2 regions of the Camelimonas sp. FR25 genome follow, and region 1 is predicted to be linked to the other one. Evidence: riboswitches for the same ligand, from Rfam matches in the RefSeq annotation. Region 1 holds a riboswitch; the other holds the start of a gene.

Region 1 (10,739 bases):
GCCACCGTGCGCGACGAGGTCTTGTTACCGATAGCCACATCTGCAGCGTTCGGTGAAACGGCTTTCGTAGCCATTGATTATTCCTTCCCGAACAGGCCAGCCGGGCGCAGCAGCAGCACCAGCACCATGATGACGAAGATGACCGTGCTCGACGCTTCCGGATAGAACACCTTGGTCAGGCCCTCGACCAGACCCAGCATATAGCCGGTGACGACGGCGCCCATGATCGAGCCCATGCCGCCGATCACCACCACCGCGAAGACGATAATGACGATGTTCTGACCCATCAGCGGGCTGACCTGGTACACCGGGGCAGCGAGCACGCCGGCAAGGCCAGCGAGACCGGCGCCAATGGCGTAGGTCAGGGTCAGCAGGCGCGGAACGTTGACGCCGAAGGCCTGCACGAGGGTCGGGTTCTCGGTCGCGGCGCGCAGATAGGCGCCGAATTTGGTCTTCTCGATCAGCAGCCAGGTCGCCAGACAGACGACGATCGACGCCACGATCACGAATGCGCGGTACTTCGGCAGGATCATGAAGCCGAGATTGAACGCGCCCTGGAAGGTGGAGGGGATCGAATAGGGCTGACCCGAAGTGCCATACCAGTGGCGGAACAGGCCTTCGATCACCAGCGCCAGACCAAAGGTCAGCAGCAGGCCATACAGATGGTCGAGCTGGTAGATGCGCGACAGCAGCAGTTTCTCGATGACCACGCCGACGAGCGCGACGCCAAGCGGGGCGAGCACTAGCGCCGGCCAGAAGCCGATGCCAGCATAGCGCAGCAGGAACCAGGCGAAGAATGCGCCCAGCATGTACTGCGCGCCGTGCGCGAAGTTAATGACGCGAAGCATGCCGAAAATGACCGCGAGGCCAAGGCTCAGCATGGCGTAGAAAGAGCCGTTGATCAGTCCGATGAGGAGCTGCCCCATCAGGGCCGGCAATGAAATTCCAAAGACGGTTACCATGAGCGGGGCGCCTTACAGACCGAGAGTTTCGTTGAGGCTTTCCATCCGGCCCTCGAGTTCATCCGCACGGAATGAATCGATCATGTGGCCGTCTTCCATCACATAGAAGCGGTCGGCCACCTTGCGGGCGAAACGGAAGTTCTGCTCGACGAGGAGGATGGTCATGCCCTTTTCCTTGAGGGCGCGAATGACGTCGCCGATCCGCTGCACGATCACCGGCGCGAGGCCTTCGGTCGGCTCGTCCAGCAACAGGATATTGGCCCCCGTGCGCAGGATGCGCGCGATCGCCAGCATCTGCTGCTCGCCGCCGGAGAGCTTGGTGCCCTGGCTGTAGCGGCGCTCGGCGAGGTTTGGGAACAGCTGGTAGATCTCGTCGAGCGAAAAGCCGCCATCCGCCACCTTGGGCGGCAGCATCAGGTTTTCATGCACATTGAGACCCGAGAAGATACCGCGCTCTTCCGGCACGAAACCCAGGCCGGCATAGGCCACGTCGTGCAGCGGCATGGCCATGAGGTCCTTGCCCTGCAGGGTTATCGAGCCCTGGCGCTTGCGCAGCACGCCCATGATCGACTTCAGCGTCGTCGTCTTGCCGGCGCCGTTGCGGCCAAGCAGCGTGACGGTCTCGCCGCGATGCACCTTCAGGTCAACGCCGTGCAGCACATGGCTTTCGCCATACCAGGCCTGAAGGCCTTTCACCTCAAGCAATGGCTCAGTCATGCTCGGACCCCATGTAAGCTTCGCGGACGCGCGGGTCCTGGCTGACGGTCTGATAGTCGCCCTCAGCGAGGATCTCGCCACGCTGCAACACGGTGACCGCATCGCAGAGGTCTTCGACCACATGGAGATTGTGCTCGACCATGACGACCGTGCGCCCCTGGGCCGCCTGGCGGATCAGGTCGGCGATATGGCCAATGTCCTCATGGGCCATGCCCGCCATGGGCTCGTCGAGCAGCATCACGTCGGGCTCGAGCGCCAGCGTGGCGGCGAGCTCAAGCGCGCGCTTGCGTCCATAGGGCAGCTCGCCGGCGGTGTGACCGATGAAGCTTTCAAGGCCAACCGATTTCACCAGCTCATAGGCGCGGTCATTCAGCACCGAAAGGCTGCTGTCCGGCTTCCAGAACTGGGTGGCGAGGTTGCCGGGCCGCTGCAGGGCGATGCGCACGTTCTCCAGCACGGAAAGGCTGGGGAACACCGCTGAAATCTGGAACGAGCGCACGACGCCGAGGCGGGAAATCTCCGCCGGCGCAAGGCCGGTGATGTCGCGCCCGCGATAGGTGATGACGCCGCGCGTCGGTTGCAGAAACTTGGTGAGCAGGTTGAAGCACGTGGTCTTGCCCGCGCCGTTAGGGCCGATCAACGCATGGATCGACCCCTCGCGCACCGCAAGATCGACGTCCTTGACCGCAACGAAGCCCTTGAACTCTTTGGTAAGCCCCTTGGCGGACAGGACAATGCCGCCGGCAGCCCCCCCGGAAGCGGAGCCGCCGTTATGATGGTGTGTGTGTGATGTCATCTCAGTTCGCCAGCGGGCAGCCGCTCTCCTTGACGGTCATGAAAGCCTGATCGCCCGGAATGGTCGCCAGGAGTTTGTAATAGTCGAATGGTTTGGTGCTTTCGGCAGGCTTCTTCACCTCGAACAGGTACATGTCGTGCACCATGCGGCCGTTAGGCAGCACCTTGCCGTTGCGGCTGAATGCATCCTCAACCGGCAATTCTCGCAATTTGGCGGCGACAGCATCGGCATTGTCCGTGCCTGCCGCCTCGATGGCCTTGAGGTACTGGCGGACAGCCGAATAGGTGCCAGCCTGGATCATGTTGGGCATGCGGCCTGTGGCCTTCATGTAGCGCTCGCCAAACGCGCGCGCCTTGTCATCAAGGTCCCAGTAGAAGCCCTCAGACAGAACCAGACCGTTGGCGGCTGGCAGGCCGAGGCCGTGCACCTCAGACAGAGTGACGAGCAGCGACGCCAGGCGCTGTCCGCCCTGGACGATGCCGAATTCCGCCGCCGCCTTGATGGCGTTCGACGTGTCCATCCCCGCATTGGCGAGGCCGATGACCTTGGCGCCGGAGCTTTGCGCCTGAAGCAGGAATGACGAGAAATCCGAGGTGTTAAGCGGGTGACGCACCTGCCCCAGCACCTTGCCGCCCTTGGACGTCACGAATTTTGCCGTCTGCTCCTCAAGAGAATGGCCGAATGCGTAGTCGGCGGTGAGGAAGAACCAGTCCTTGCCGCCCTGATCAACCAGCGCGCCGCCGACGCCCTTGGCCATGGCGTAGGTGTCGAACGCCCAGTGAAAGCCGTAAGGGGAGCACTGCTTGCCGGTCAGCTCCGACGTGGCGGCGCCCGTAACGATATTGATGCGCTTCTTCTCGCGCGTCAGCTGCTGCACCGCCAGCGCAGCCGAGGACGAGGTCAGCTCGACGATCGCGTCGACCTTGTCGGCGTCATACCACTGGCGGGCAATGCTGGAGGCGATGTCGGCCTTGTTTTGATGGTCGGCGTCGACCAGCTGCACGGGCACGCCCAGCACCTTGCCGCCCACATCCTCAATGGCCAGACGCGCCGCAGCGACCGAGCCCTTGCCGCCAAAGTCGGCGTAGACGCCGGACTGGTCGTTCAGCACGCCGATCCGGACAATATTGTCGGAGAACTTGCCTGTCTGGGCGCTGGCGCCTGGTTCCGCTGCGGAAGCCAAACCTGTCACCCCGACAGCCAGCGCCGCCGCGCACGCGAATCGACTGACCAGGGCGCATTTTCTGACCATTTCAGCCATTTTTCGCCTCCTCTACGGGCATAGCCCATCCAGCTGATCCGACCAGGGTTGACGTCAGCGCATAGATCAACCGCTTGGTAGAACCCTAATGACCTTGCTTTACAGCGACTTGTCAAGGCAGCCCGCCTTGAATCGGACACAGCTTCGACCAATTGATCAACAGCATGTTATTATTCCGCCGTTCGCCACAATTCGACGTTCTGGTCGGTTGTAAATTTCGGACAATCGTGAGTGCGTCCTGGCCCGTAAGTGATCTGGCCGCGTATTAAGGTTGCGCGATAGCAACCCTGCCCTCAATCGGCCAAAAAATCACGGTTTTGACGATCCGCAGTTTGAGCTTGCCATCGGACAGCCGCCGTGGCGCGCCAGGATGGATGGGCGAAGCGGCTCACGCTGCTGCAAGGGCAAGGGAGAATAGAGTGGCGGACAACAGCAAGCTGGAACCGAAGGCCCCGGCGGAGCCCTCCGCCAGCGCAGGCAAAGCCGCCGGCGCCTCGCCCGCATCGGAGACCAAGGCCGCAAAGCCAGCCGTGGCCGCCGCTCCGCCCAAAGCTCAAGCCGGGCTGACGACTGACCCGAAGGCGCCAACGGACCCCACGCTCCCGACCGCCGCTGGCGCAGGCAAGGCTGGCGCGACCAGTCCCCGCCATGGCGGAAAACCTGTGACCTCAGACTCCGCGACGCCCCCTTCAGGCTCACGCGCGGCAGATGTCGTTTCAGCGGCAGCCGGTGGGAGCGACACATCTGCTGTTACGACAAAGAACCAGGCGCCATCGCCTATGGTCGACGCGCGGGACCGGATCGGCGCTGGCGCAGCGCCGTCCGCCGCCGCAACCGCCACGGAGCCCGGTGCTGACACGAGCGCCCGAACCGAACCTTACAGACCATCGCAGCCACAATCAGACTGGAAGCCGGGCCAGCGCGGGGGCGACGCAGCCGCGTCCGCTCCGGCAAGTGCAGGCGCTTCGCCATCTACCGTCAAACCACTTGCGCTCGGCGCACTTGGCGGCGCCGCAATGGCGCTGCTGATCAGCTGGCTGGCGGCGCCCGGGCAGCCCGCCGCGCCGCAGCCGGCGGGCGACGGCAAGATCGCGACGGCGCTTGAGGAGATCGAGAAAGAGCGCGCCGCTACATCGTCCCGGTCTACTGCGGCTGAGCGTGCGGCGGCGGACCTCGCCGCGCGCATCACCGCCCTTGAGCAGAAGTCCGGCGGCGCCGATCAGCCGTCAGACCGCGTAGCCGCACGCGTCAAGTCCGTTGAAGACCGGATCACCGCGCTGGAAAGCGCTGATAAGGCCCGGTCAGCGCAGCCATCGGCGACGGCCAGCAATAGTCATCCAGACACTGTCGTCGCGCTCAACCGGCGCATTGAGGCGCTCGAGCAGCGCATTGCAGCCCTGGCGACACGGCCTGTGGATCCGTCTGCGCCATCGGCGATCGATCGTGACGGGCCGGCGCGGTTGCCGGCGCCTCCGGCCGCGACAGCCCATGGCGACAACGGCGTTGCAACACAGGCGCTCCGACCGCCAGCGCCGATCCCGGAGCCCCCGCTGACGGCGCCGGCGGCGCTGGTGCGCGGTTGGGTATTGCATAATGTGTCGGGGGGCGTCGCCGTGCTCGAAGGCCGTAGTGCTGGCGTGGTTGAAGTGCGGCGGGGCCAGAATGTCGCCGGTCTCGGCCGCATTATCAGCATCGACCGGCGCGGCTCGATCTGGGTCGTCGCCACCGAACGTGGCGTTATCACCGCGCCGGCCTATTAGAGGCCTCGCGCGCCAACGCCTGTCGCCTGTCAGGATGACAGCGCCAAGGCGCCAAAGCTGCTTGACGCTTACGCCTGTCAGGCGTAAGCCACGGGTACATCGTGGTGATTTGGCCGGCCGGCTTGCAGCCACGTTAAATAATTCGCTAAAGGGCCGTGGACGGTTTTTGATCGACCCGGCTTTTGTCAGGCCGGGTTTTTTCATGTCCGCCCGGGTCGCGGCGCGGAGCGTGTCACACGCTCCCACCCTGGCTCCGACGGAGCGATGCCAGCGTCTGCGCTGGATCAAGGGCCCTGCGGGGCCAAGCTGTCGGGAGACTATTGTGGCTATCAACCGCCCCCTCCGCCCTGAATCCCGTCTGGTGCACGCGGGAACCTTGCGCTCGCAGTTTGGCGAGACCTCCGAGGCGATGTTCCTGACCCAGGGGCATGTTTACCAGTCAGCTGAAGAGTGCGAGGCGCGCTTCAAGGGCGAATTGCCAGGGTTCCTTTACTCCCGCTTTTCCAACCCGACCGTGGAAATGTTTGAGCAGCGCATGGCTGCCCTGGAAGGCGCCGAAGCTGCGCGCGCCACCGCATCCGGCATGGCGGCGGTGACCGCAGCCCTGCTCGCCCAGGTCAGCGCTGGCGATCATGTGATTGCAGCCAAGGCGTTGTTCGGCTCGTCGCGCTGGCTCACCGATGAGCTGCTGCCCCGCTATGGCGTGGCGGTTTCGCTGGTGGATGGCGAAGACCTCGACCAGTGGCGGGCGGCAGTGCGCCCCAACACCCGCACAGCGCTGATTGAGAGCCCGGCCAACCCTACGCTCTCGATCGTCGATATCGCCGGTGTCGCGGAGATCGTCCACGCTGTCGGCGCCACGCTGATGGTCGACAATGTGTTCGCCACGCCGATCTGGCAGAGCCCGCTTGAGTTGGGCGCCGATTGCGTCATCTATTCCACCACCAAGCACATTGATGGCCAGGGCCGCTGCCTGGGCGGCGTCATCCTCGGCAGCCACGAATTCATCAACGCCCACATCTTCAACTTCCTGCGCCAGACCGGACCGGCGATGTCGCCGTTTAACGCCTGGGTCATGCTGAAGGGTCTTGAGACGCTTGCGGTGCGGGTGCGCCAGCAGACCGCCAACGCCGCCGCGGTAGCTGACGCCCTGGCGACGCACCCCAAGGTGACGCGTCTGGTGTATCCCGGGCGCGCCGACCATCCGCAGGCAGACCTCATCGCCAGGCAAATGCGCGCGGGGTCGACCCTGCTGGCGCTGGAGGTTGAGGGCGGCAAGCAGGGCGCGTTCCGCTTCATGAACGCGCTGTCGCTGGTCAAGATCTCCAACAATCTCGGCGACGCCAAGAGCCTGATCACCCACCCCGCCACCACGACGCACCAGCGCTTTGATGACGCCACGCGCGCGGCCATGGGCGTGTCGGATGGCCTGCTCAGGCTGTCGGTTGGCCTTGAGCACCACGACGACCTGATCGCTGACCTGACGGACGCGCTCGATCGCCTGTGACACCGGCCTTAGGGCAAGAGTGGGGCGCCGCCGCCCCTGCGGCTTGCCCCTCCTGGTCAGGCCCGCGCGGCGCTCTTTGCCGCCAGTGCGCCCGCTGTGTTAACACAGCGTGGCGCGCCGGGCCGTCGGACTGGCGCGCCTGTTCGAGCTGGGCGCGCCATGACTTCTGCGGAGCATGGTCCACCCGGCGACCGCGACGGCCAGACACAGGGCCGCAGACCTGACGTCATATGACTGTCGCGCCAGCCTGCCCTCGCGGCATGTGGCGCGGGGCGGCGGGTTCCAGGCGCCACCGTAAAGATGCGAGCCAACGCCATGCAGACCTTCTTCGTTCAGATCAAATGCAAGCTGGGCCAGACCTACGCTGTGGCCAGCGCCCTGGCTGATCGGGAGATTGCATCCGAGATTTATTCCATCGCCGGCGACTTTGATATTATCGCCAAGTTTCACGTCGATCGTGAGGTCGATATCGGCCATTTCGTCGCCGAGAAGGTTCAGCCCATCGCGGGCATCGCTGATACGCGAACGCTGATCACCTTCAAGGCGTTCTGAGCGCAGGCCTCACCCCGGGCTCGTCGGGAAGCCACGGCGGCAGCCCTGCGGGCATCACGGACGGCCACAGAGAGCACGATCTTGCAAGATACTCCCTCGCAGGGCGCCGTCAGTCGCCTGCCGGCCGCGCCAGGCACGATCGCCGACGTCCCTTCGCCGACCATCGCCTTCCTGATCACCGAGGACTGGTTCTTCTGCTCACACTTCCTGCCCATGGCGCGCGCGGCGCGCGAGATGGGCATGGATGTGGTGGTGATCACGCGGGTGCGCGCGCATCAACAAATGATCGAGGCGACCGGGGCGCGGGTCATCGCCCTTGAGGCCGAGCGAAAGAGTCTCAATCCGCTGGCCGTCCTGGCAAATATCGCCCGCCTCCGCGCCATCCTGCGCCAGGTTCAGCCCGATATCCTACATATGATCGCCCTCAGACCGATCCTGCTTGGCGGCCTTGCGGCGCGATCAACCGGCATTGCCCGACGCGTCTATGCCCTCACCGGCCTTGGCTTTCTCGGGGCGCGCCAGGATGCGCTGGGCATGACCGCCGCGCGAGCGATCCGCGCGCTGTTGCGCGGACCACTCGAAAACGCCACGACCCGCTATCTGTTTGAAAACCCTGACGACGCCGTGGGATTGCGGCTGTCGCCCAATGACCCGCGCGTCGTGCTGGTCGGCGGCGCAGGCGTCGATCCAGATGAATTCACGCCGACGCCGCAACCTGAAGGGGCCGCGCTGCGCGTCGCCATGGTCGCGCGCATGCTATGGTCAAAGGGCGTGGATCTCGCGGTGGCGGCGGTGCAGATGGCCCGAAACCAGGGGGCCGACGTGACGCTGTCGCTGTATGGCGCGCCCGATCCATCCAACCCCAAAGCGATTCCGGAGGAGACCCTGCGCCAGTGGAGCGCCCTCCCGGGTGTGACATGGCATGGCCGCACCAGTGATATCGCTGGCGTATGGCGCGACCATCATGTGGCGCTGCTGCCCTCGCGCGGTGGCGAAGGCCTGCCACGCACCTTGCTGGAGGCCGCAGCCTGTGGTCGGGGCATTGTCACCACCGATGTCCCGGGCTGCCGCCTGTTTGTTCGCGATGGCGTGGACGGCTTTATCGCGCCGCCTGACGATGCAAGGGCAATTGCCCACGCACTGACGCGGCTTGCCGATGACCGTGCTTTCACCCTTCAATGCGGCGAGAACGCTCGCGCGCGTCTGCTGTCTGGTTTCACCGAACGCCATGTGATGGATGCGGTGAAGGCTATGTACGCCGGATTGCTGGCGCAGAAACCCGGAGCCGCCTTTTGAACGCCACCACCGCCGCCCGCCTGATCGAGGACCGTGAGGCGTTCATCAGGACCCACACCGAGGTTACGCCAGTTCCGCATGCGCCGGAGATCTCGCTCCATCTGGCGACTGAGGCGACGGAGCTGTGGCGCAAGACTGAAGAAGAGCTTGGCGAGATCGGTTTGCCGCCGCCGTTCTGGGCCTTTGCCTGGGCGGGTGGTCAGGCGCTGGCGCGGCATGTCCTCGACCATCCCGAACTGGTGCGCGGCAAGAACGTGCTCGATTTCGCCTCTGGCTCAGGCCTTGTCGGCGTCGCCGCCGCGCGGGCGGGAGCTGTCATGGTGGAAGCAGTGGATATCGATCCGTTCTCCGCCAGCGCCATCGCCATCAACGCCGCCCTCAACAAGGTGGACCTGCGCGTGCGGACCGACAATCTGCTTGGCCGGTACAGCGGCGGCGGCTGGTCGGAACATGACTGGGTCGATGAGGGCTGGGACGTCATCCTGGCGGGCGACATCTGCTACGAACGTGATCTGGCCGCCCGGGTCATCGCCTGGCTTGAAGCCTTGGCGAACCGGGGGGCGGATGTGCTGATCGGTGATCCGGGCCGCTCCTATTTGCCAAAGCAGCGCCTTGAACAGATCGCTCTGTATGAAGTGCCGGTGACGCGTGAGCTGGAAGACAGCGAGGTGAAGCGCACCTGCGTGTGGCGGCTGAAGCGGGCCTGACATGGAGCAACGCCACAGCTGCTCGAGCTGTCGCCGGGCAGCCGGCGGTTGCGTGGCATCGGGCGGCTCCCCATTGTATCAGCCACAGGCCAAGTTCGATTACCGCTCAAAGGGTGGCACTGGCGAGCGGTTGGCTGCCATTTGGCGGTGACCAGCGATGTCGCGTCTCGCGGCGCGCTGGCGCCACACGGACGCGCGCTCGGGTTCTGTGGTACCGTGTAGGCGGGACTTTGGGCCTAGGGGCAGGACGCCCTTGGGAAGAAAGCCCTTGGCTAGGACGCGCTTGGGTAAAACGCCCTTGGGCAGGCTCGAACTGATGGGACCATGACAATGGGACGCGGCCACAGCGACACGGACCACAGCCCTGCGCCTTCTCAGGCGTCGCAGGGATACGGGTCGCACGGCCATGGTGAGCACTCACACCATAGCCATGGCCCCGATGCCGGGCATGCCCATGGTGACTGCGCCCATGCCGCCGAGCGCGCGGAGCAGGCGCCCCGCGCCCTGGCGGATGCGGAGCGGCTTTGCCTCGAACGCGGCGTCAGGCTGACGGAGCTGCGACGCTCGGTGCTGGCGGCGCTGTATGAGACGCACCGTCCGTTGGGCGCTTACGATCTGGCTGAAATCCTCGCCGACCGTACGTCGAAGCGTATCGCGCCAATCAGCGTCTATCGCGTGCTCGAGTTTTTGACCGAGCAAGGCTTCGTCCATCGGCTGGTGACGCGCAACGCCTTCATCGCCTGCCCGCATCAGCACGCGGCGGATGATGTGACGGTGTTTCTGATCTGCTCGGCATGCGGTGGCGTCGACGAGATTGAATCGTCCGGAATCAATGCCGCCATCAATGGCGTGCTGAAATCGTCCCGCTTCCGGCCTGCGGCCAAGATCGTCGAGATTGACGGCGTTTGCGCCCATTGTCAGGGGCCGGAAGCGCAGGGCACCAGCGCTTGAGCCGAACTGATTGCGCCACATTTGACCGCGAACGAGCAGCAAGGCACAACGCGGCCCTTCATGTTTTGGCGCTGGAAGGGATCGTCGGGATTTTTTCCAACTCTGGTCAGGCGCTACGGACAGCTTCGCTGTCAGATTTAAGTCGATGCGCCGGGAGGGCCGCCGGGCAATCAGCTGGTTTGCTCCTGTCGCCCGGTTATTTGGCTCACGCGCGGCGCGTGACGACAGCC
Region 2 (10,739 bases), on a different contig from region 1:
CCGGCGGGCGCTCCTTGACAAGCTTCGCCCCGTGTGGGTTCTGTCGGCTTTCGACCAGCCGGCCACGCCCGGCGTTGTCTTGTTTCAAGGATCTGGCGTCCAGATATGCATCGTTACCGCTCCCATACGTGCGGCGCCCTGAGCGCGTCGGAAATCGACAGCCAGGTGCGCCTTTCCGGATGGTGTCACCGCATCCGCGACCACGGCGGCGTGCTGTTCATCGATCTGCGCGATCACTATGGCATGGTGCAATGCGTGGTGGACCCGGATTCGCCAGCGTTCAGCCAGCTCGAACAGGCCCGTTCGGAATGGGTGATCCGCGTCGACGGCAAGGTGCGCGCCCGCCCGGAAGGCACGGTCAATCCGGATCTGCCGACGGGTGAGATCGAGATCTATGTCACCGAGACCGAGGTGCTGGGCGCGTCCGCCGAGCTGCCGCTGCCGGTGTTTGGCGATCAGGACTATCCGGAAGAGATCCGCCTGAAATACCGCTTCCTCGATCTGCGTCGTGAGAAGCTGCACAACAACATCATGAAGCGCGGCCGCATCATCTCCAGCATGCGCCGCCGCATGCAGGATGGCGGCTTCTTCGAGTTCCAGACGCCGATCCTCACCGCCTCCTCGCCAGAGGGCGCGCGCGACTTTTTGGTGCCGAGCCGCATCCACCCCGGCACGTTCTACGCGCTGCCGCAGGCGCCGCAGCAGTACAAGCAGCTGCTGATGATGAGCGGCTTCGACCGCTACTTCCAGATCGCGCCGTGCTTCCGCGACGAAGACCCGCGCGCCGACCGTCTGCCTGGCGAGTTCTACCAGCTCGACCTCGAGATGAGCTTCGTCGAGCAGGAAGACATCTTCGCCGCCGTGGAGCCGGTGATCACCGGCGTGTTCGAAGAATTCGCCGACGGCAAGCCGGTGACGCAGAACTGGCCGCGCATTCCTTATGCGGAAGCGCTGCGCAAGTACGGTTCTGACAAGCCTGACCTGCGTAATCCCTTGGTGATGCAGGACGTCTCCGAGCACTTCCGTGGGTCGAACTTCAAGGTGTTCGCCCGCATGCTGGAAAGCGCCGGCAATGAGGTCTGGGCAATCCCTGGGCCAGGCGGCGGCAGCCGGTCGTTCTGTGACCGCATGAACTCCTGGGCCCAGGGCGAAGGCCAGCCGGGCCTTGGCTACATTATGTGGGGCGCGGCCGAAGGCGAGGGCGCGACCGGCGTGGTTGGCCGTGGCCCGATCGCCAACAATATCGGCCCGGAGCGCGTCGAGGCCATCCGTCAGGCGCTGGGCCTGAAGGAAGGCGACGCCGCCTTCTTCGTCGCTGGCGACCCGCAGAAATTCTATAAATTCGCCGGCATGGCCCGCACCAAGGTCGGCGAGGACCTCAAGCTGGTCGATCACGACCGGTTCGAGCTGGCGTGGATCGTCGACTTCCCGTTCTATGAGTGGAACGAGGACGAGAAGAAGGTCGACTTCTCGCACAATCCGTTCTCGATGCCGCAAGGTGGCCTTGAGGCCCTGAACAATCAGGACCCGCTGACCATCAAGGCGTTCCAGTACGACATCGCCTGCAATGGCTATGAGATCGCCTCGGGCGGCATCCGCAACCACCGCCCTGAGGCGATGGTCAAGGCGTTCGAGCTGGCCGACTATGACGAGCAGACGGTGATCGAGCGCTTCGGCGGCATGTATCGCGCCTTCCAGTATGGCGCGCCGCCCCACGGCGGCATGGCCGCTGGCGTCGATCGCATCGTCATGCTGCTGTGCGGCGTCAACAATCTGCGCGAGATCTCGCTGTTCCCGATGAACCAGCGCGCCGAAGACCTGCTGATGGGCGCGCCCGCCCAGGTCGGTCCGAAGCAACTGCGCGAGTTGCACATCCGCCTCAACCTCCCGGAAGAGTGAGCCGGGGGCTGGCGACAGCTGAATGATGGCAGGCGCCCCCGGAGACGGCGGGCGCCTGTTGCGTTTGGGCTGAGGTCCGCGCCACCAATTACAAGGGCTTTGGCGCTCGCGCAGGCGCTTGCGGGCGCGGGGAGCCTGGGAATGGGCCATGACCCTGGGTCCGCGCCATGGTGGCGCATGGGGGCGGGGCTTGAGCTGGAGGCGGTGACGGGCCGATGCAGGCGAACAGCACAGCACTTGACGGAGCGGAATGCAGCGCCGCACAGCCAGACGGCCCGGTGGCGGCGACGGCGTCTGACGTCACCGCCATCATCGTCGCCTGGAACAGCGCCACCGCGTTGCCGGATTGCCTTACGGCGCTGGCCGGCGAGGGCGTCGCCATGCTGGTGGTCGACAACGCCAGCAGCGATGACACCGTCGCCGTCGCGAGGGCGCATGGGGCGCGCGTGCTGCGCAACGCCCGCAACGAGGGCTATGGCCGTGGCAACAATAGCGGTGTCGCCGCCGCCGCCACGCCCTTCGTGCTGATCATCAACCCTGATTGCGCGCCCGATCCTGGCGCCGTCGGGCGATTGCTGGCGGCGGCGCAGCGCTGGCCAGACGCCGGCATGCTGGCGCCGCGCATCGTCGAGCCCGATGGACGGGTGTTTTTCCAGCGCCGGTCGCTGCTGTCGCCTTATCTGCACAATGAGCGCGACGCATCACGGCTGCCGGAAGGTGATTGCTGCACGCCATTTCTGTCCGGCGCCTGCCTGCTGATGCGCCGCGAGCTGTTTCTGCAATTGGGCGGCTACGATCCCAATATCTTCCTGTTCTACGAGGACAATGATCTGTGCCGCCGCGTCGCGGACGCGGGCCTTGCGCTGGTGCATGTGGATGGGGCGGTGGCCCGGCACGGGCGCGGCAAATCAGCGGGCGCTGCGCCGGGCAAGGCGCGCGGCCTGATCTTTCGCACCCGCTGGCATATGGCGTGGTCGAACGCTTATGTCGCCGCCAAATGGGGCCTCAAATCGCCGGCGCCAGCGACGCTGCTGATCAATGGCGCCAAGACGCTGCTGGCCCTGTTCAGCTTCCGCCGCAGCGTCATCGAACGCTATGCCGGCAGCACCGCCGGGGCGTGGGCGTATTTGCGCGGCGGCAGCGCGTTGGCGCGCCAGGGGCTGGATGTAACCACGCCGCTGTCGGAGTAAGGCGCGATGCGCTGCCGTGGGTTCTGTCGAGCGGCGCCCGTGCATCCAGGCCTCGGCGGGGGCGCGGCCCAACCTCTGGCCCCGGCGGTCTACAGCTTCACGTCTGTGACGCGGCGTCGGCTGCATGCTTGTGCTTTGACGCGCTATCTGGTCCAAACCGGCTAAATGTTCGACAGGCGCGCGTGAAGGATCAGCAGGCCGCGACGATGCTGAAGCATCTGTGACCTGCACTACGCAAGCGCCGTCTGGGCTTGACCAGAACGCGACGCCGGAGGCGCGTCGGGTGCTGGCGCGAGCCGGCAATGTCGCCGGGAAGGTTGTATGAACGCACAGTCACCTGTGAGCGCCGGCGTCGCCGCTGGCCCCGCCGCCGTCGCCAGGCCATGGAGCGGCGGGCTGTTCGACGCGCCCACCGTCACCGAGGCGGCGTTGGGGCGGCCCAATAATTTCACCATCCTGCGGCTGGTGATGGCGGTGCTGGTGGTCATTTCGCATGGCTTCTCCGTGGTGTCAGGCAATCTCAATGACGAGCCGCTGACCGTCTCCACCGGCTACACGCTGGGCTCGCATGCGGTGAATGGCTTCTTCGTCATCTCGGGCTATCTGGTGACCATGAGTTTCGACCGGCGCGGCTGGCTCGATTACCTCTATGCCCGCACCCTGCGCATCGCGCCCGGGCTGATCGTCGCCACCCTGATGGTTGGCGTGGTGCTCGGCGCGGCCTTGAGCACGCTGGGGCCTCTGGCCTATCTGCGCGAACCCGGCACGTGGTCCTTCGTCTGGCAGACGCTGACCACTTACAAGTCAAACACGGTGCTGCCCGGGGTGTTCGCCGACAATCCATACCGCTTCCCCATGGGCACGGTGTGGACGCTGAAATATGAGGTGATCTGCTACGCGGCGGTGTTCGTCATCGGCGTCGTTGGCCTGCTGCGCAGCCGTCGGCTGGCGCTCGGCCTGTTCTGCGGCCTGACCCTGGCGGTGCTCGCCCTCGATGTCATGCAGCCAGACGCCGACAAGGGGCTGCAGACTATGTTGCGCCTGCCGATGCTGTTTGCGGCGGGGGCGCTGCTCTACCGCTTTGGCGGGGCGATCCGGCTGTCGCTCTTGGCCTGCGCGGCGCTGATCGCCGCCACCGTGCTGGCCCATGGCACGTTCGCCTATAACGCGCTTTTGTTCGTCACCACGGCCTATGTGCTGATGTGGCTGTCGCTGGTGCCGGTGAGCCGACGCATACGCGAGCCGAAGGAGGACATCTCTTACGGCGTCTATCTCTATGGCTGGCCGGTGCAGCAGACGCTGCACGCGCTGTTTCCATTGCTCGGGGCGTGGGCGCTGATGGCGCCGTCGCTGCTGCTTACGGGCCTCGTCAGCCTCGCCTCGTGGAAGCTGGTGGAGAAGCCGGCGCTTGATCTCAAACGGCGGCTGATGCGCTGAGCCGACGCGCCAGCGCGGTGTTCAGGTGCGCTGTCCCGGGCAGGGCGGCCCACTGGCGGCGCCGATGGCGACATGCGCCTTACCGGCAGGAATCGCGAGGCCGCCGCCCCTGGGGGACGGCGGCCTTTGATGTGTCCTACCATGGCCGCGAAGCTGCTGACGCATCCGCGGCCCAATCGCCGCACGGGCTTGATCAGCACCCGATTGTTGATGCGCACCGTGTGCATGCGTCAGCCCAGCCGGTGGGCCAGGCGTGGCTCAGCGACCAATATCGTCGAGGTTGAACGCGGTTGTCTGGTACATCTGGTTGATCCAGTTGCCGAACAGCAGATGGGCGTGGCTGCGCCAGCGATTGCGCGGCGTCCGCTCCGGATTGTTGTCCGGGAAATATTCGTGCGGAATCTGGATCGGCGTGCCGTTTTCGACGTCGCGGAAATACTCCTCCGCCAGCGAGGTGGAATCATATTCGATGTGGTTGAACATGTGCAGCGACCGGTGGGCCGGGTCGTGCAACAGGCACAGGCCGGCGTCGGCGTTCTCGGCCAGCACCTTGATGCCTGAATCCGCCGGGATGTCGGCGCGACGCACCTCGGTCCAGCGTGACACCGGGATGGAGAAATCATCCGAGAAGCCGCGCAGATAGGGCGAGCCCTTGCACAGATTGGTGTGGCGGTAGACGCCGAACGCCTTCTGGTCGAGGTCGTATTTGGGCATGCCGTGGAAGTGATGCACCGCCGCCTGGGCGCCCCAACAAATGTTGAAGGTGCTGTGCACATGGCTCTGCGTCCAGTCGAAGATCTGGCGCAGCTCGTCCCAATAATTCACCTCGTTGAACGGCAGCCGCTCCACCGGCGCGCCGGTGATGATGAAACCGTCGAACTTCTCATGCCGGATCTCTTCCCAGGTCCGGTAGAAGGCGATCATGTGCTCCGCTGAGGTGTTGCGCGGCACGTGGCCGGAGATGCGCACCAGCGTCATCTCCACCTGCAGCGGCGTCGCGCCGATCAGCCGGGCGATCTGCGTCTCGGTGCGGATCTTGTTGGGCATCAGATTGAGCAGGCCGATCCGCAAGGGGCGGATATCCTGACGCACGGCGTCAGTCTCGCGCATCACCATCACGCCCTCAGCCTCAAGCGTGCTGAAAGCGGGCAGGTCGTCAGGCAATTTGATCGGCATGGGCGCAACCAGTGTCATGGCCAGCAAGTGGCGTGAGGATCTTCGCCTCGTCAGGACAGGTGCGCGGTGGCTTTATCCGTATAATTGCCGGCTGGCCACATCCTCCCGTTAGGGAGCGCCACCTTGCCCGGATGAGGCAGGTTGGCGTTGGGACAGATCCCAACTCCTGATGTTGCATCGTGTTTATTATGCTTCCGGCGTCGAGACAAGTGGGCTGTTGCGAAGAGGGCGCCTGATTGGCGTCGCCGCGCGGCGACGGCTTTTGTCGTTGATCTGCGCCGCAGGGAAAAATATTTGCTGCTGGCGGCGTTGAGTTCGTGATCGGGCGGGGGCGCCGGTCCCGCGCATAGACGCTCGCCCGCACGACCAGCAGTTGACGCTACGCGATTGTCAGCCGCGAGCCGCGAGCCGCGAGCCGCCCGAAGGCGCGCCTCAGGCGGCGCGGCCTTCCTTGCGAATCTGCTTCACCGCCGCGCAGAAATTGCTGACGCTGACGTCCTGCAGCAATGGCAGCAGCGCTTCGACCCGCTCCTTCGGCAGGTCCCACCAGGCGGTCTGCAGCAGGGCGGCGATTTCGTCTTCGCTGAAGCGGAACCGGATGACGCGGGCGGGGTTGCCGCCGACGATGGCGTAGGGCGGCACGTTTTTGGTGACCACCGCATGGGCCGCCACCACCGCGCCATGGCCGATGCTCACCCCCGACAAAATGATGCAGCCCGAGCCGAGCCACACATCATGGCCGATGTGCACGCCGCCGGAGGTGGCGTGATAATCGGCGTTGGCGGACGGCCACACCGCCGGAAACGCCGGGAACGGGAAGGTCGAGATCCAGTCCATGCGGTGATTGCCGCCGAGCAGGATCTCCACCTTGTCGGCGATGGAGCAGTAACGGCCGATGCTGAGCGGCGCGCCGGATTCGGCGAAGCGCACCTTGGGGCGGCCATAACTATAGGCGCCGATCTCGAAGCCGCGCTTTTTCGCCAGTTTCGCCAGGTGGACGCGCGTTTCATTGTGCGGGTTCACCAGACGTCCGATCAGCCCCATGCGCACCCGCCCCCTGCCTGGTCCCCGAGCCCGACCGGTCATGCATCCGGTCGCCGCCCCATCAAATGATCTTGCTGGCGCTCCGCAGTGACCGGACTGGCCGCCAGCTGGCGTTGCGCGCAGGGCCGGCGCTTAAAGGCGACGCCAAAGCAAACCGGGCGCCGCAATGTGCGACGCCCGACAGGCAAAAGTCAAAAAGCCTTAGCGACAGGCTGTGGGCGGGCGCTTTACATCAGCAAAAGCCGATATCGCCACCCCAGCCTGACCACGCCTGGGCGCTCAGCGGTTCACCGCCTTGACGTCAAACTGCTGGAACAGCTTGTCCGGCTCGCCAGACATCGCTGACAAAGTGATGTCGCTGATGGCGTCGCCATCGGGCTTCTTCGAGGTCAGGGTGATGTCGACGCCGCCATTATTGGCGCGGATGAAATTGCCCAGCGCCGTGTTCAGGGTTTTGGCGCCCTCGCTAGTTCCCAGCACCGACGGCAGCAGCATCTGGGCCAGCGCCGCCCAGCCAGCACGGATGGTCGCCGCGTCGCCGCCCTGCTCCTTCGCCTGCTGCGCCGCGAAGCGGCCGGCGAAGCCGCTGTCGGTGACGCCCAGGGTCAGGGTCTTCAGCCGCGCATCCATCAGGGCTTCCTGCGAGCGGTCGGTGTCCGTGGTGAACACATCCTTGCTGACATTGCCGAGCAGGCCGGAGATCCTGAGGCCGCCAAGATCAACGGCGCTGAACGAGATTTCCCCGATGCGCAATTCCTTGGCGGCGGCGTTCCAGCCGCCGTCCAGCTTCGCCGACAGGTCAAGCCGCTCATAGCCCATGGCCCGCAACTTGCGGACGCTATCGCTCATGGAGGACTCGTCTTCCTCGCCATCCTCCGATGCGGCTGGGGCGTCGGGGAGCTTTGGCAGATCAATCACCAGATTGTTGATGGCGGTGTTGATGCTGCTCGGCACGCCGTCGACCGGATTGCGATAGCTGCCGGTGTAATTGCGCAGGGTGAATTTCACCCGCTCGGCCGGGTTGTCATCCTGGGCGACGTCAACGGTGAGGTCATTGAGGCTGAAGTCGCCGTCGAGGGCCAAAGCGGAGAGGTCGTCGGCCTCCTTGCCGGCCTCCAGCGCCGCCGCCTGCTCGCGGAAGAATTTGGCGAGGCTGTTGACGCCGAAGCCGCTGAGGCTGGCCGAGGCGAACGACACCACATCGCCCTGGGCCGGAACCATTTTGAAGCCGCCCAGGGTCAGGCCACCCTTGGCCGGATCGCCAGACAGGCCGATGCTGGCGAGCTCGCCCCGCACCCGCTCAGCCGCAGGCTTGACCTTGGTGGACTGGGTTTTGCCTCCATCCGCCTTGCTTGCCCCCGATTCGCCTGCACCCGCCTGGTCAGCGTCGGCCTCTTCGGCGTCGTCGTCGGCGGCTGGCGCGTCGAAGGTCACGCCGGTGATGGCGGCCTCGGAGAAGGAGAAGGCGTCGACCACATCGGCCAGATTGCGCAGATAGGCGGCGCGGGCCTTGGGCTCCAGCTCTTCCGGATCCTTGACCTTCTCGATCTCGGCCATGATGTCGATCAGCGGCGCGCGCAGCAGCCGCATGCGGAATTCCTTGCCGGTGACGCTCTTGATGGCGACGTTGGCGTCCTCAGAGCTCACCCGCACATCATTGACGCTGAATGCGCCATAGGCCGGCAGCACAGCGCGATCGGCCTCGCTGGCGGCGCCCTCGGTGTAGATGCGGGCGATGTGGGCGAGGTTGACGCGCTCCATGGTCGAGGCGCCGATGGAGCCCTTGCTGTCGACCTTGTCGGCCTTGGTGGCGAAGCTCGCCGAAGCCGCCGTCACCGCCCCGGCGACGCCATCATGCAGATCGGTGATCGTCACCTGCGACCAGGTGGAGGTGGAGCTGACGTCGCCAGCCTTCTGCTCGATGATCAGTTCGGGCAAGGTGGCCTTGCTGATCTTCAGCCCAGCCAGGCGTTGGGCCAGTGGGGTTTTGGCGGTCTTGTCGAAAATAGCGCGCAGCCGGGCTTCGTCCAGATCATCGCCGCTGACCTCAAGGCGCGGAATGCGCAGGGTGATGCTGTCGCCGCTGATGGCGATGTCAGTCAGCGTCACGGCGCTGGCGGCGGACGCCGGCGAGGCGAGGGCGAAGTCGCCCGTCGATTCGATCGAGCCGACGCGAATCTGCACGCCGTTCTGGCTGGCGGACAGGCCGTCGAGGGTGACGGCGCCTGACAGCGGGTCGACGCTGACGGCGGCGACATCGAGGCCGGCGCCGGCCAATGCGCTGCGCACCTCATGGGCGGTCCACTGGGCGCCGCCGGCGAGGGCGAGGCCAGCCACAGCGAAGGCGGTCGCGCCCGCCACGGCGATGCGACGGCCCTTGCGCGGGGTCGACAGAGGCGCGTGGGAGCCAGTCGGTCGTGACGTCATGGAACACTGATCCTTATGCTGCACGCAAGGCGGCGCAAGGCCATGGCCGAAGCCAGAGCGATCGCGCGGCGCAAGCGGCCTGATGGCGCTTCATCCGGTCTGTACTGGTCTATACGGAGCGGCGTCTGTAACGGACCGCACAGTGCACGCTCTATGCGGTTGAAGTGCACGGCAATCCAGCGCGGATTGTGGCGCGGGCCGCAGCCAGGCGCCCAGCACACATGATTGTGGGTGGATGACCCAGCCTGTAAGCGCAGCCTTGAGCGCTGCGCCTGCACCAGTGGGCCTGTGCCAGTGGTCAGGCGTCAGCCTTGTCCGGCGCGGGCATCCGTCGCCTCGCGCGCAGCGCCGCGGATCGCGTCCGGCGCTTAGATGGCGAAGGAGGTGCCGCAGCCGCAGGAGGCGGTGGCGTTGGGGTTTTCGATCTTGAAGGCCTGGCCCATCAGATCATCGACGAAATCGATCACCGAGCCCTGCATATATTCCAGCGACACCGGATCAACCAGCACGCCAGCCCCGGGCTCGCCGATGATGACGTCATCCGCCGCCTGATCGCGGTCGATGTCAAAGACATATTGGAAGCCGGAACAGCCGCCTCCATTGACGCTGATGCGCAGCATCGCGCCTTGCGGCTCGCCTGCCAGCACCTTGCGAATGCGGTTCACCGCCCGTTCTGTGACTGTCACATTCTGCATCGCGCGTGTCTCACCACTGTCATTCAGGCCCAATAGCCGATGAGCCGCCTGTTCGGGGCCAAAGCGCGTCGCCTGACGCCCGTAACCCTGGGTCCAGCGTCCGGCGGCGTCGATGGCGCAACTGGCTCAACGCCTGATAGCATGCCGCCGAATCCGCCGCAGGGTCCGCCTTCTGGCTGGGCCAGATAGCTTGCATATAACCTTGCCGTCGATGCGCTGGCCGTCCTGGCTGGCGCGGCGCCCTGGCCGACCTTACCTCAAAGGTATGTCTGGCGGGCGCGGGCTTCAACCACCGGAGGGCGCATGATGATGCAGGCGCGACTGCATGGCGAACGCTGGACAGCGCCGTGGGCGTGCCGTCCGGGCGAGAGCCGCGGGCGGCTGTTCGCCGATGACGCCTCGCCGACGCGCAGCCCGTTCCAGCGTGACCGTGACCGGATCATTCACGCCACCGCGTTTCGGCGGCTGAAACACAAGACCCAGGTGTTCGTCCAGCATGAGGGCGATCACTATCGCACCCGGCTGACCCACACCATCGAGGTCAGCCAGATCGCCAGGGCCATCGCCCGCTGTCTGGGCCTGGATGAAGATCTGGCCGAGGCGGTGGCGCTGGCGCATGATCTTGGCCACACGCCCTTCGGCCATGCTGGCGAGGACGCGCTGGATGCGTGCACCCGCGAGATCGGCGGATTCGATCATAACGCCCAGGCGCTGCGAGTCGTCACCCGGCTGGAGCGCCGCTACGCAGCCTGGGACGGGCTCAATCTGACCTGGGAGACGCTGGAGGGCCTGGTCAAGCACAATGGCCCGCTGCGGAGCGCCGATGGCCAGCCGACGCCGCGCTACGCGGCCCATGGCGTGCCCGCCGCCA

Evidence for each region. Region 1 has a riboswitch for S-adenosylmethionine ahead of AC6A67_RS10000 (O-succinylhomoserine sulfhydrylase). Riboswitches for the same ligand answer to the same signal wherever they lie in the genome.
Region 2: another riboswitch for S-adenosylmethionine. It lies ahead of metA (homoserine O-acetyltransferase MetA); the one in region 1 lies ahead of AC6A67_RS10000 (O-succinylhomoserine sulfhydrylase).

The regions. Positions count from the first base shown of each region.
Region 1 is NZ_JCAWFG010000078.1:83,150-93,888, forward strand. It holds gene AC6A67_RS09970 (branched-chain amino acid ABC transporter permease) at 1-74, opposite strand, end outside; gene AC6A67_RS09975 (branched-chain amino acid ABC transporter permease) at 78-962, opposite strand; gene AC6A67_RS09980 (ABC transporter ATP-binding protein) at 975-1,679, opposite strand; partial or broken gene AC6A67_RS09985 (ABC transporter ATP-binding protein) at 1,672-2,456, opposite strand; gene AC6A67_RS09990 (ABC transporter substrate-binding protein) at 2,477-3,658, opposite strand; gene AC6A67_RS09995 (hypothetical protein) at 4,753-5,496, shown strand; SAM riboswitch at 5,588-5,665, shown strand; gene AC6A67_RS10000 (O-succinylhomoserine sulfhydrylase) at 5,819-7,003, shown strand; gene AC6A67_RS10005 (Lrp/AsnC ligand binding domain-containing protein) at 7,319-7,555, shown strand; gene AC6A67_RS10010 (glycosyltransferase family 4 protein) at 7,637-8,851, shown strand; gene AC6A67_RS10015 (class I SAM-dependent methyltransferase) at 8,848-9,558, shown strand; gene AC6A67_RS10020 (Fur family transcriptional regulator) at 9,889-10,509, shown strand.
Region 2 is NZ_JCAWFG010000017.1:121,287-132,025, reverse strand. It holds gene aspS (aspartate--tRNA ligase) at 106-1,899, shown strand; gene AC6A67_RS01575 (glycosyltransferase family 2 protein) at 2,115-3,089, shown strand; gene AC6A67_RS01570 (acyltransferase family protein) at 3,411-4,526, shown strand; gene metA (homoserine O-acetyltransferase MetA) at 4,785-5,702, opposite strand; SAM-I-IV-variant riboswitch at 5,773-5,880, opposite strand; gene AC6A67_RS01560 (CatB-related O-acetyltransferase) at 6,135-6,746, opposite strand; gene AC6A67_RS01555 (aq_1923 C-terminal domain) at 7,026-9,173, opposite strand; gene erpA (iron-sulfur cluster insertion protein ErpA) at 9,542-9,868, opposite strand; gene AC6A67_RS01545 (deoxyguanosinetriphosphate triphosphohydrolase) at 10,178-10,739, shown strand, end outside.